2 regions of the Marinomonas sp. THO17 genome follow, and region 1 is predicted to be linked to the other one. Evidence: predicted binding sites of a transcription regulator. Region 1 holds the regulator's gene; the other holds the start of a gene.

Region 1 (7,121 bases):
AGAAATGCAAAAAATTCTTTACTTTGTACCACGCTTTTTGCTGTTATTAGTTATGTCTTTCATTCCTTTGGTGAATGTCATCGCGCCAGTTCTGTTATTGTTGTTTTCAGCTTGGATGCTGGCATTACAGTACATGGATTATGCTTTCGACAACAACAAAGTGGCTTTTTACGACATGCGCATGGCGCTCAGAAGTAAGCCCTTACTCTGTTGGACCTTTGGCGGTATTGTTATGGTGTCATTAACCATTCCGCTGTTTAATTTGTTTGTGATGCCGATTGCTGTTGTGGCAGCGACGTTATTATGGGTGTCCATCTTTAGGGTAGAGAATGGGGATTTCTCTGCGTTGTTAAACTCTCAAAATGGAATGAAATAATGTCGCTTAAAATATTAGTTGTTGATGACGCATCATTTACGCGAGATCTGATCCGGCGAACCTTGCGTAAGCAATTTCCAGCGGTCGAGATTGAAGACGCGGTGAATGGCCGAAAAGCACAGCAACTGTTGAATAAGACACAATTCGACATGATTCTGTGTGATTGGGAAATGCCTGAAATGACAGGCGTGGAATTATTAAAGTGGTGTCGTGAGCAACCCAAATATCTAAAAGAAGATGTGCCATTTTTGATGATTACCAGCCGTGGAGATAAAAACCACGTAGTGGAAGCTGTTCAGGCGGGTGTAACCGATTATTTGGGCAAACCTTTCTCAGGCGAGCAATTGATTAATAAGGTGTTCGCTGCTGCCAAGAAACACAAGTTGTCTGCGCAATTGACTTCTAAGAAGCCAAAAGCCGCTTCTGGCTCATCACAAGGCATCGCTGCTGCGTCCATTGATGTGTTGATGGGCGGTGCTTCAAAAGTCACTTCACAGGGTTCTAAAATCATCAATCCTACTGAACCAGAAGTCAGTGTGAAAGATGTAAAGATTCCCACACTGGTTCGATTCGAGAATAAGCAGTTCCGTTGCATGGTGATTAAGTTCGGTAAACAAGAAGCCACTATGTTAATTAAGAGTGACGATGTGGTGCCACAAGTGCTTGGTCAATCCGTATTAGATTTAGAACATAATGGGGCTGTGAATCGCTTGAACTATTATGTTGAGTCGGTTGCAACAACTGAAAAAAAACCGGATTCGACTTTTTTGACTGTGGTACTTCGCTTAATTGACCAAGACGCTGATAAAGAAGCTTTTATTAAGAGTTTGTTCGATCATCTTTGAGTAAATGATGAGGATGTTTGATGACTAAAAAAGTGCTTCATTCAGTGCTTTTTTGTTGTTGATTATTTCTTTACTGGGTTACTTTTCTATTCCACCTTTGATGACATTATGCTGTCAATAGCGTCTTTACGTACTCGATTGGCCGGGAAATGACAGGAAAAAGTACTGCCTGAACCGGGTAAACTGCGGATTTGTAATTTGGCATCATGATGTATTAATACGTGCTTTACTATCGCCAGTCCTAAGCCCGTGCCTCCAGTTTTTGAGCCGCGACCTTTATCAACACGGAAAAAACGTTCGGTTAGACGTGGAATGTGCCGTGGGTCGATTCCTAAGCCCTGATCTTTTACTGAAAAAATACCATTGAGCTCACTGGATTCCCATTTGATTTCAATTTCACCGCCGTCTGGCGAGTATTTGACGGCATTTACGATCAGGTTTGAAAAAGCGCTATACAACTCTTTATAAGAACCGTAAATACGTGCATCGTCAGCAATTCGGGTTGTCAGCTTGTGCTGTTCTGACAAAATAGGAGTCGTGGTTTTGACAATAGAATCAATAATCTCGCCCACTTTATACCACTGATTTTCTTCGCGTTTGTCATCACTTTCTAGACGCGACAAAAGCAGTAAGTCTTCGATCAGCTGTTCCATGCGTTCGGATTGTTCCGCCATATTTACTATGCCTTTCTGCATATTTTGGGGCAGGGTATCCTTGAACATATCCAGGGTTTCCACATAACCTTTTATTACCGTTAGAGGGGTTTTGAGTTCATGTGAAGCGTTGGCAACAAAGTCTTTACGCATCTGCTCTAACAAGTGTAGACGTGTGATATCACGAACAAAAATAAGGTGATCGTTTTTATCGTAAAGGGTGGTTTGGATTTCCAGATATACACCATCTTTTGCCGGGGATTTGATTACCAAGGGTTCGCCGAAACGTTTTTGCGTAAAGTATCGGAAAAACTCGGGACTGCGCACTATGTTGGTAATGACTTGGCCACGATCAACCGGTCGCATGAGACCTAGAAAATGCGCTGCTGAGTTATTCCACCACTCTAAATTGCCTTGGTTGTCCGCCATGATAACGCCCTCTTTCAAGGCGCTGGTGGAGCTTTCAATACGCGTTAACGCTTGGCGCATACGGCGTTTGGATTTGCGTTGCTTCTTTTGTAAACGATATACGGCATCGAACACTTCGCCCCAAATACCGTTGGATTCTGGTGGCGCGGCACGACCAGAGTGACGTAACCAGTTATGAAATTGATACAGCTGGTACATTTGCCAGTATAAAGTGCCCAATGTATAGAGCAGCAAAACACCTAAAAAATGGCCTAATATATATCCGATTACCGCGCAGGCAATGAAGCCTGCCAACCAAGAAATAATGGTGTTTCGCCAGATGGTTTTCATGCCGACCTTTTTGCTGAGAAGCGGTAGCCAGTGCCCCGCACGGTTTGAATCAAGAAGTCATGGGTATTGCCAATGGCTTTACGCAAACGACGTATGTGTACATCGACAGTGCGCTCCTCCACGTAGACATTCCCCCCCCAGACTTGATCCAATAATTGCGCCCTTGAATAAGCGCGTTCTTGATGAGTCATTAGGAACTTCAGCAAACGGTATTCTGTCGGCCCCATGTCCAATGGACGAGCTCCAATAGTGACTCGTTGACTGATTGGATCAAGTGTTAGACCTTCTACTTCAATGGGTTCATCAATGCCCTGTGGTGTAGCGCGACGTAATACCGCTTTCAATCGAGCAACTAATTCACGAGGTGAAAAAGGTTTGGTGATGTAATCGTCCGCACCCACTTCTAAACCTTGAATTTTGTTGTCTTCTTCACTTTTTGCGGTCAGCATAATGACAGGTATTTCCGCTGTCGTGCTGTCTTTTTTGATACGTCGTGTCAATTCAATGCCACTGCCGCCAGGCATCATCCAGTCAACCAAAATCAAATCGGGTCTATGGTCCACTATGATTTCATGGGCTTGCTGAATGTTTTCTGCTTCCATGTACTCGTATCCTGCCATTTCTAGGGCAATGGCAATCATCTCGCGTATGGAAGACTCATCATCAATAATTAGTACTTTCTTACCGGTCACAGGATTCACCCTCATCTCAGGAACGGTTTTATTAAAGCGATCAATTATGACAATTTAGTTAAAGTGTCATATGTTTGCCACATTTTACACAAAATAGCTGGTTACTAAGCCAATAAAGACACAAGCACCAATGCGATTGTTGTCTAGGAAAGAGTGAAAACAGGCTTGTCTTTCTCTTTCTCTTGCTTGTTGATACTGTTTATAAAACAACCAAATACAAATCAATAATGCGACAAAATATGGCCAACCCAGTGTCGCGAAGAAGCCTACCCATGTCAAAAGAGAAAGCGTTAAAGCTTGTAAACACAGAATCACCAAAAGATCATATTGACCAAATAAGATGGCAGTGGATTTGATGCCGACTTTTACATCATCAGCACGATCCGTCATAGCGTAGTAGGTATCGTAAGCTATAGTCCAAAAGCAATTTGCTAAGAATAGCATCCATAAGAGAGGGTCGTTTAAGCTACCTCCCTGGGCGCTATATGCCATGGGAATGGCCCAAGAAAAGGCTAGCCCTAAGAAGAGTTGAGGCAGATGAGTATAGCGCTTCATGAATGGATACAGAGCCGCTAAGCCCAAGCCAATAAAGGATAAAAGTATGGTCTGTTTATCGGTTAGTAGCACCAGAATGAAGCTGACTAAGGCCAATACAATGAATAAAATCAATGCTTCATTGGCGCTAACACGGCCAGATGGTATCGGACGGTTTTTGGTTCGTTCTACATGGCCATCTACTTTTCGATCGGCATAATCGTTAATTACACAGCCTGCTGAACGCATGCTAAAGACGCCCAGTATGAAAATAATTACAATCGACCAATCTGGTTGTCCGTCTGCCGCTAGCCATATGGCCCATAAGGTTGGCCACATTAATAATAGGGAGCCGATGGGACGATTAAAGCGAGTTAATTCGGCGTAGTCTTTTAGCTTGTTCATAATAATCCAAATGGCGATTTGAAAGCAGAGATTGTGTCAAAGAAGGCTTCGTTAACCAAGATACCAGTGCCATATTGATGAAAAACTGAACGTCTTGCCCAAACGTTACCTGAATGCTCTGGAAACATGCTTGTAGGCAGTTCAGCAATTTCGATTGGGCTACGTTGTAAAGACCTGTGTTGAAATAGATAACCACCTAGAGGTTTATTTTTTAGGTGAGGCACTTTTCGCCAATGGCCTAAAAGGGAACGTGCAGGAATAATTGAGCGGGCATAAATCACCGTAACCCCATCCAGTTTTAACAATACAGTACGCACGCGGACGGCCGCTCTAGGAGCAAGTTTGAGCTTATGCCTTTCTCTAAAACTTGGGGTTCCCCAACCATCTTCGATGACCTCAACACTCAATTTGGAAATACTGCGCAATTTACGGGTTAGCGATTGCTTGGTGACCAGCCAAGGCCAAAGATGGCTTGGAATCTTGCTTTTGTTAGCACGATGAATCGCCATCCAGCGATAGTCAAATTGCTTGGTAGCAAGCGAATTGAATCGTGTCATAAAGTCAGATGTTCATTTTTTCAATTAATGCGACCATTTTGTGAAGCTCACTGGAGGACTGATATACCTGAACACGACACGCTTCAGCTTGTTCTAGGCTGATACCCACTTCTAATAAGACAGATGGTTCTATTTCTAAACCTTGGCGAAGCTGGTGAGAGATATACAAAAGCTTAGCTAATTTAGCGTGTTCACCATAATAGTGTGGTTTTTTGCTGTAACGAATAGCCGTCCAGATGTTATCTGGTAAGCTCCAGTAACGTAATAACCAAGAGCCTAATTGTTCCTTGGTGAAATGCAAAATCTGCATTTCTATAATTTCCGTAGCCAAATGAGAATTGGCTTCGCAATAGCGCGATAGAATCGAAAAGTGGGGTGGCAATATGCTACTAATGGCCAAATAACCAAAGTTCTGCAGTAAGCCAGCCAAATAAGCATGGCCTAATTTGGGGCAGTCTTCACTGGGCATGACTTTGACTAAGGCTTCCATGAGAACCGCATTGGAAACCGAGTCGAGCCAGAAGTTTTCGTAATGTCTTGGGCCATTCTCAGGTGTTTGAAAAGCATTACCCATGGACAAGCCTAATGCCAAGTTCATCACCATATCAAAACCCAACACACGTATGATGGCATCTTCGACGGATTCAATGGTTCCAGGAGCGCCATAATAAGGAGAGGAAGCCCAACTGATCACCTGCGCCGCCAGACTTGGGTCCAGTGCAATGACCTCACACAGTTCGTCAGTACCGGCGGTTTCATCGCTTGATAAACGAATGATGCGGTGTGATGATGCTGGTAAAGGGGGAATTTCCAACGTTTCTTCTAGGCGCTGTTTCAGGCGAATGGATTGGAAACGGCCGAGGGCTTGCAGAATCTGTTCTTCGTCATTTTCATGATTGCTGGCGGCTTGCTTGATTTGGTCTACCGGGATGGAAATGTTTTCAAAGCGATTGAGAGGGCCTGAAAACATGTCTTTTAGCTCTTCGCTAGAAATGTCGCGATAGGGACTATCAGACTTGAGACGAATTTGCAGAGTCTCACTTTCAAAGATGCTGGCATCCAAGATACTGGAAACACTATTGGGTTTGATGAGCGGGTCGCCATCACTGTTAAAATGGGGGATGGGTTCAAAGCGGCGTTTGGTAATACGCGCTAAGGCCGCTATGTCTAACATATGGTGTTCTGGGAAAATCACTTGCAAACGACCTGTATGGTCCACTAAATGTACCACACGCAGCCTATTACTTGGCTGTAGTTCTGCTGAAACGTCCATATGAAGTACTCTGTAAGAACAAGGATTTAGGTAACTGAAAAAGCCCCATGATAGGGGCTTTTATTTTACAGATTTTATCAGCAAAGATCTAATTAGTGGTTTAGAATCTGGCTTAAGAACATTTGCGTGCGGTCATGTTGTGGGTTGTCAAAGAACTCAGCAGGTTTGTTGGCTTCGACAATTTCACCCGCATCCATGAATACCACGCGGTCCGCTACGGTTTTCGCGAAGCCCATTTCGTGGGTTACACACACCATGGTCATACCTTCTTCAGCAAGCTGGATCATAACGTCCAGTACTTCCTTGATCATTTCTGGATCAAGGGCTGATGTTGGCTCATCAAACAGCATGATACGAGGTTGCATGCATAGACCACGAGCAATGGCCACACGTTGTTGTTGACCTCCAGAAAGCTGACCTGGATATTTCAGTGCTTGGTTAGCGATTTTGACACGCTCCAAGTAATGCATTGCCATTTCTTCCGCTTCTTTTTTCGGAGTCTTACGAACCCAGATTGGCGCAAGTGTCAGGTTTTCCAAAATAGTCAGATGCGGAAACAGATTAAAGTGTTGGAACACCATGCCTACGTCTTTACGAATGGCTTCAATGTTCTTTAAATTATCGTTCATTTCGATACCATCGACCAGAATGCTACCTTTTTGGTGTTCTTCAAGACGGTTGATGCAACGCGTCATAGTCGATTTACCGGAACCAGACGGTCCACATACTACGATACGCTCGCCTTTCTTGATACTAAAGTTGATGTTCTTTAATACGTGAAAGTCGCCATACCATTTGTTTACGTCCGTGAATTGGATGATTGCTTCTTCGCCCGGCGCTAGTTGGGCAAGTGCCATATTTTGTTGAGTCATTTTATGAAGGCCTCTAAATTCTTAATTAATTCCGCTTGTGTCCAGTATCTAACTTACGTTCTAGTGCCATGCTGTAGCGAGACATACCGAAGCAGATAATCCAATAAATAAAGCCGGCAAAGGCGTAACCTTCTAATGCTGTTCCAAGCCAGTTA
Region 2 (7,121 bases), 1.1 Mb from region 1:
TGTCTTTGCAATGCAATCTAAATTGATAATCTGGAATGGCGTCTAACCAATCCAAAACCGCTTCACTGTTTTCAAATGGCAAATACACTAACACCTGATTCGATTGCGGCGTATTATCCAGCTCATGATGTTGAATAAGCGGAGGCAAGATAGCGTGACCAAAATGATGCCAATGGGCTCCTAAATGTGTCTCAGCTGGTGCGAAATTCGCCATAATCCATTGTGCTATCGGATTTTTTTGGTAACGGGGAATATCATACTTAAAAGCATATTGGTGACCAAACCCTAAACAAGGCACACCTTGACGTTTTGCAGCCCAAGCAACGATAGGCTCGTAATCCGTGATCACCAAGTCATATCCACGCGTATCCAGCTCTTTAATGTCACGATACAAGCGTAAAAAATTAGCCTTACGAAAGGTAGCGTACAGATCCAACTTACCATCGCGTGCAACAAAGCTTAATCCTTCAAAGGTACGATAATCACCAAACAACTCCATATCAAAATAGTCATGTTTAGCCCGACCAGAAAATACAAAGTCCACCTCTATGCCAGCCGCTTTCATTTCCGTTGCCATGGCTCTGGCACGAGTAATATGACCATTGCCTGTGCCTTGAACACCATAAAGGATTTTCATACTAAGACTCCAATCATCAAGCCCGCACAAGCACTTCCCAACAAAGCGCCTATTACTGTATCCGTTGGAAAATGCACACCCAAAAAAATTCTAGATAAGCCCACATTCATCGCCCAGAAATACAATACAAGATTGAGACCTGGAAACCATTCACTCAAACAATAGGCCATGAAAAAGGCACCTGAGGTGTGCCCAGAAGGAAAAGAGAACTGATCAGAAGGAATAATAAAGCTGTTAAAATTATCCAATGCGTCAGCAGGCCTATTGCGTTTAAATCCACGTTTTAAAATCAGATACAAAACTCGCTCTAAAGCAAAACCTGCAGCTATGATAATGACTAAAGTGTGGTAACCATTTAACCACAAGAGCGCTGCTAACATGGCGTATAAAGGGCCATCCGCTGTAAAGGATACCGCTCTGCCCATATTGGTTAGTTTGGCTCTGTGTTTACGCGCCATACACCATGAGAAAGTTTGTACATCAAATGCATGAATATTCTGAAGTATGTTCATAAGGCCACCTCACTTTTTTCTTATCATTCAACATAAACAAGGAAAATGTCAGTTAGGTGGCGATTTGGTGACATCTTGATGACAGGACCATTAGGAAATAAAAATAAATAAAGTCCTGTATCTGACAACAAAAATGCCCCGACAAGCGGGGCATTTATTCATCTCAAATTCCTATGAATTATTTTATATCATTCATTTTGTGGAACTTAGCAATCATCGCATCTGGACGCACTTTTTTGTTGCTGCTGTTCAAAGCGTAGACAACTGTTTCACCTTTTGGACCAGCACCGATTTCTGTGTAGCGTAATGGTACTTCACCCACGATACGAGCCGTGTTCATTTCTTCTAAAGAACCAAAAACAAAGATACGGCCTTCTACGCGCATTTCACCATAAAAGTCTTTTGCACCAGCCAAGTCACCATCATACATTTCGATTGAGGCAATGCCAGATGTTTTCTTCTTGTCTTCGTTGGTCAAACCAAACACAATTGTTTCGCCTTTAGGACCTTCACCAATACGAACTTTTCGGAAAGACGTTTCCCCTACAGCAAGAAAATCTTCATAAACATCACGGTCGTCAAAAATATAAATACGACCTTCATGGTGTACTTCGTACAAATCATTGTTGTTCATGGCTGAGGCATCTGCCATTTTGTCAGCAGAACCAGATTTCGTCATTTGTCCGCCACAAGCCGTTAGAAGAGTGAGTGCCATTAAGCTGGTTGCGATAGGGATAAGTTTCATTGTTGTACTCCTAGGTTAAATTACCACCTAGCTTAAAATCCAAAAATGACACCTCCATGACAAAATGATGACGAAAACATGTCAATTTTCAAAAAATAAGGAGGCCTATAACCAGTTACTCAACATAATACCTATGCCTAAAGACTGGGTTTGATGGTTGTAATCAAGCAGTGATTGGCCATAACCATTAAAGTATTGAATATAACCACGTGTTTTCCCCCACAAGGGGAAATTGAAACCTAATTGAAGAGCGCCGCGATTATCAGACATGTCAAGGTTATTACGTATCATCATGTCAATACTGTAATCGTCAATCACATGTATGATGTTAAGTTCACCATAACCATAGTAGTCTTCGATATCAGGATTATCATCTACCCTCGAACTTTCGGGAAAACGGTACCAAGGTTTGATAGAAAAGGCGGTATTGTCTGTTTCAAACAAAAAATCAATGTAAAAACGGTTCCACGAACGGGATAAATCACCGGATTGACCATTGGACTGATGATTTAAACCATAGGTTATGTAACTTGGCTTAATACCGAATAAGCCCTTTTTGGGCTTAACCACAATGAAAGCTTCTGGCTCATGATTCGTATCGCGAAATGGGGCGGAAATATTGCTGTTATAAGCTTGCCAATAGGCTTGCTGAGTATAGGCAAACCATAGACTACTATTAGGCCCCACTAGATTATAAGCCACTGGGAATTTCACACTGAGTTGAAATTTAAATTCGACACTTTGTAAACTTTCCGAATCACTTTTGTCACCTAAAAAAGCACGATCATTTGGATTTGACGTGTATGCAATAGGTAAAAAGTAGTTAGGTCGATGGGGAGTGATTACAAAAGGGTTATTAACGGTCGCTCGCTCTCGCATTTCCCGCTGTTGAAAAAGCCCTTTAGCTTCTTTCGCTCGTTGGCTAATTGACTCAGGTACTGCTGGCTCTTCCGCTTGAAAATAAGATTCTGAATCTTCTTGCGGCGCACTATCAGACGCTAGATCAACATCCTCTTCTGCCCACACAAGACTCGGCAAGACCAACAAACAACAGTATAACCACTTCATTCACTACACCTTTCTTATGAAGACAACACCACTTTTTTACAATAAGTGTCCCTATCCATATCACACACCTCCACTGTAAAACTGACGTCTTTAAGAGCAAAGGCCATTATGGCATCCAATACCATTTGCGACAGCCTTTGCTTTTGTTGCTGCGAACGGCCAGCAAGAATGCGTAAGGTAACATGAATGAAAGCATCCTCCGTACCCGCGGTCAAAAAGTCCTTATATGGCAAAGCTCTGAGCTTAATGTCTTCCTGAGTAAACAGCTCTGAGGCCATAGTGGCATCGCGCACCGCTTCCAGCATATCCATTGGTGGTACTTCTTGTGACAGATTTTGACTAAACTCAACAATACAGTGGGGCATACTTATCTCCGTTTTATTAGATTTATTAGTAGCCACGACCTACATCAACCGCAGCGGGTATTTTTGTGGTTGCTTGATATAAACGAATATTCTTTGCCACGACATCACAGGCACTTTCAATATGAGTAGGCGCAGAAATATGTGGTAATACCGTCACATTTTTCATACGCCAATACGCATTATCTGTTGGTAATGGCTCTTGCTGGAAGACATCCAATACAGCATGACGAATTTCACCTTGCTGCAACTTTTTCTGCAAGGCAATGTCATCAATGATGGCTCCACGGGAGAAGTTTATCAAAGCCGCATCGGGTGGCAAATAAGATAAAGTATCGTCATTGAGTAAACCTAACGTCGCCGAAGTTAAAGGCAGCAGACACACCAAAATATCAGCTTGTGACAAGAGCTGAGTTAAGCCATCACGGCCATGAAAGCAAGTCACTCCTGCCAGTTGTTTTTCACTACGACTCCAGCCAAATACTTGAAAACCATTGGCAGCAAGCCGTTGGGCACTTGCATTACCCAGCTCACCCAATCCCAAGATGCCGACACGACGATCTTTGGCTCTCACCATAGGTCTTTGTTGCCATTGAGCATGTGTTTGCTGTCGCGCATAATGCGGCATGTCTCGATGCAAATACAAGGTCCAAGCTAGTACCGCTTCAGACATGGTTTCCGCTAAATGGGGATCGATCAATCGCACAATTTTAAACTTGGCGTCAGGAAGTTGATTAACCATACCCTCAACGCCAGCCCATAAACTTTGTACCCATACTAAGTTTGGCAAACTGGCCAAGGCCTGAGGATCAGGATTAGCAACAATGGCTAACTCGCACTCTTGCCTTTGCAGATCTGATAACTCAGCCAAAGGCTTGAAAACTTGATTTGGTATCTGCTTAGTCAACTGCTGCAACCATTGGCTCTCTTCTTGTGGACTAAAGCTGGTCACCAATGGAATCATCGCGCGTATACCTCCGCCATATTTTTAAAACCTTTTAATTCAATGGCATTACCACTTGGGTCTTTAAAGAAGAGCGTCCATTGCTCTCCTTTTTGGCCTTCAAAACGCACACTTGGAGCCAGGTCAAAAGCCACTTTTGCCCCTGTTAAACGATCCGCTACCTCGCGCCATTCTTCATAAGGTAAGATCAAACCAAAATGCGGCATAGGCACAAGATGATCCCCTACTTTACCGGTATTTGTCGTGGCTATAGGTGTACCAAGATGCAGTGATAATTGATGACCATAAAAATCAAAGTCAACCCAAGTATCCGTGCTGCGGCCTTCCTGGCAGCCCAATAGATTTACATAAAACTCGCGAGTTTCCGTCAATGACGTCACATGATAAGCATAATGAAATAAGGTGCTCACATTCGTCCCCTTTAAAAAAACTTGCTAGCAACATACCCCAGAGATCACAAAATGCCCAGAGATAGCCAATATCAAGGAGATAAATGCTTAATGTAGAGACGACTCTTGATCACTTGGCGATTCCATGACACGAATGTATTCTGCTTTCACCTCAGGTAAAGGATTCACCTCTGAGAACAAGCGTGATTGGCTTTGATTTTCTATGATACGCACATGCGAACGATTCAATTCCCTAGGCTCTTTTACGCCACAAGAATGGGCAATTAAATCAATCCCATGCAATAATTCTTGAGCGTAATTAGCAACACGCTCTGACTTTTCGCTGGCAACAAGACCTTTTTGCAGCTCAGGATTGTGAGTAGTAATGCCGGTAGGACAAGTATTTTTATTGCACTGCAGCGCTTGTATACAGCCCAAAGAAAACAAAAAGCCACGAGCAGACACCACAAAATCAGCGCCTGCACTCAACGCCCAAGCCGCTTTACCTGGCACAATTAACTTACCCGATGCAATCACCTTAATATAAGGACGCAAGCCATATGAGGTAATAGTGTTCACGACCAAAGGCAAGCTCTCGCGCAACTGCATGCCGACATAATCCATTAAGGATTGCGGTGCGGCTCCCGTACCACCGTCAGAACTGTCTATGGTGACAAAATCTGGACAATAATCCATGCCTTTTTGATGGATCAACTGACACATTTGGTCGAAAAAGCCTACATCTCCAACCACCATTTTAAAACCAACCGGCTTGCCCGTAAGTTGACGCACATGACGCACCATGACAAGCAGATCGTCAATCGATCTGATGTCGGTATGACCATTTGGACTGATGGAATCTTGCCCGACAGGTATGCCTCGAGTGTGAGCGATTTCTTCCGTTACCTTAGCACCGGGCAGCATACCACCTTTACCCGGTTTGGCACCTTGGCTCATTTTGATTTCAAACATGCGTACTTGGTCATGTGCAGCAATGACTTTTAATCTGTCATCGCTTAAATGCCCATGAGCATCACGCACGCCGTATTTGGCGGTACCAATTTGAAATACCAGATCGCAGCCACCTTCTAGGTGATAGGGAGACAATCCCCCTTCCCCTGTGTTCATCCAGATACCCGCTTTTCGAGCACCACGCGACAAAGCCTGAACGGCAGGCTTAGACAATGCACCAAAACTCATACCAGAAATATTCACCACGGAACGAGTACGATAAGGCTGTTTAGCCGTACGTTCACCAATGCAGATTTCTTTTGGTTGAACAGCATCTTCTGCCAAGGTCGGAAAAGCACAATTGAGAAAATAAATATCGCCTGAGGTATCAAGAGAACGAGTGGAACCAAACGCAATGGTCGCATCCACTTTTTTCGCCGCGCGGTAAGCCCAAGAGCGTTCCGCTCGATCAAAGGGTCTCTCCTCCCTGTCCATAGCAAAAAAATACTGACGAAAAAACTCACCTAGATGCTCAAACAGATAACGAAATCGTCCGACAATAGGGTAATTACGACGAATAGTATGGGTAGTTTGATGAGTATCCACCCAATACATCACCACTAACGTCACCATCAGTACAAAGCACAAACCAACAAAAATCAACGCCGCCCAATGAATACTGACGGTTGCTACTGACCATAGAAATTCCATAATTTACCCTGCATTTAACAAAACTGACCCAAATTTCCCACTTCCATCATAATTCATAAATGCTCAGATAAGGCGCTTGAATCGTGAACAAATGCAGTAATAAATTCATTAGCAAGGGCAGAAAGAATCAACATCATCCGTTTGATAAAGGATGCATATTCTTTCAATCTATCCAAATAGGTTAACGAATGATGAGTATTAACCCAAAATGGGATACATACTTTATTTGTAAAAATGTCCTGTGCGGTAAATAAAAAAGCCAGCATATTCTCATATGCTGGCTTTTCGTCATTTCTCGTTACCATGCTTACACGATAGCACGACCATCTTCACGAGTGATGGCAATCACACTGGATAGAGGTGTGCCACCTGTCGGCCAAGTACCACCTGGGTGCTGAATACTAACAAACATAGTCGAGTAGTCAGAACTCCATGCCGCACCTGTCACTTCACACTTAGTGGGGCCTACCATGAAACGTTTGATTTCACCGGTTTCAGTATCACCCACCAGCATTTGGTTGTTACCTTGACCCGCAAAATCCCCTTCGTTTGAGTAGTTACCATCGGTTTGAATCCACAACAAACCGTTACGGTCAAACTTCAAACCATCAGGTGAATTGAACATATTGTCCTTGTTCACGTTAGCAGAACCAGCATAAGCATCATCAAAGACAGCTGGATTACCCGCCATCACAAACAAATCCCACTTGAAATCTTTTGCGGTATGATCTTCGTTCATCGGCTCCCAACGAACGATCTGCCCAAAATTGTTCTTCACTCGT

Evidence for each region. The regulator PhoB, encoded in region 1, activates phosphate uptake and scavenging genes when phosphate is short. The targets are predictions, from matches to a motif close to TGTCATANNNNTGTCANA.
Region 2: the regulator PhoB is predicted to act here: its motif matches at 1,216-1,233, upstream of ABXS85_RS06770 (phosphatase PAP2 family protein).

The regions. Positions count from the first base shown of each region.
Region 1 is NZ_AP031575.1:2,533,860-2,540,980, forward strand. Features, by position in the region: gene cysZ (sulfate transporter CysZ) at 1-376, shown strand, start outside; gene ABXS85_RS12055 (response regulator) at 376-1,221, shown strand; gene phoR (phosphate regulon sensor histidine kinase PhoR) at 1,308-2,633, opposite strand; gene phoB (phosphate regulon transcriptional regulator PhoB) at 2,630-3,325, opposite strand; gene ubiA (4-hydroxybenzoate octaprenyltransferase) at 3,410-4,264, opposite strand; gene ABXS85_RS12075 (chorismate lyase) at 4,261-4,821, opposite strand; gene ABXS85_RS12080 (HDOD domain-containing protein) at 4,826-6,094, opposite strand; gene ABXS85_RS12085 (amino acid ABC transporter ATP-binding protein) at 6,187-6,966, opposite strand; gene ABXS85_RS12090 (amino acid ABC transporter permease) at 6,992-7,121, opposite strand, start outside.
Region 2 is NZ_AP031575.1:1,431,978-1,439,098, forward strand. Features, by position in the region: gene ABXS85_RS06765 (MJ1255/VC2487 family glycosyltransferase) at 1-637, opposite strand, end outside; gene ABXS85_RS06770 (phosphatase PAP2 family protein) at 634-1,149, opposite strand; gene ABXS85_RS06775 (hypothetical protein) at 1,328-1,894, opposite strand; gene ABXS85_RS06780 (phospholipase A) at 2,000-2,962, opposite strand; gene ABXS85_RS06785 (5-carboxymethyl-2-hydroxymuconate Delta-isomerase) at 2,977-3,327, opposite strand; gene ABXS85_RS06790 (glyoxylate/hydroxypyruvate reductase A) at 3,353-4,288, opposite strand; gene ABXS85_RS06795 (VOC family protein) at 4,285-4,698, opposite strand; gene ABXS85_RS06800 (FMN-binding glutamate synthase family protein) at 4,786-6,339, opposite strand; gene ABXS85_RS06805 (PhoX family phosphatase) at 6,647-7,121, opposite strand, start outside.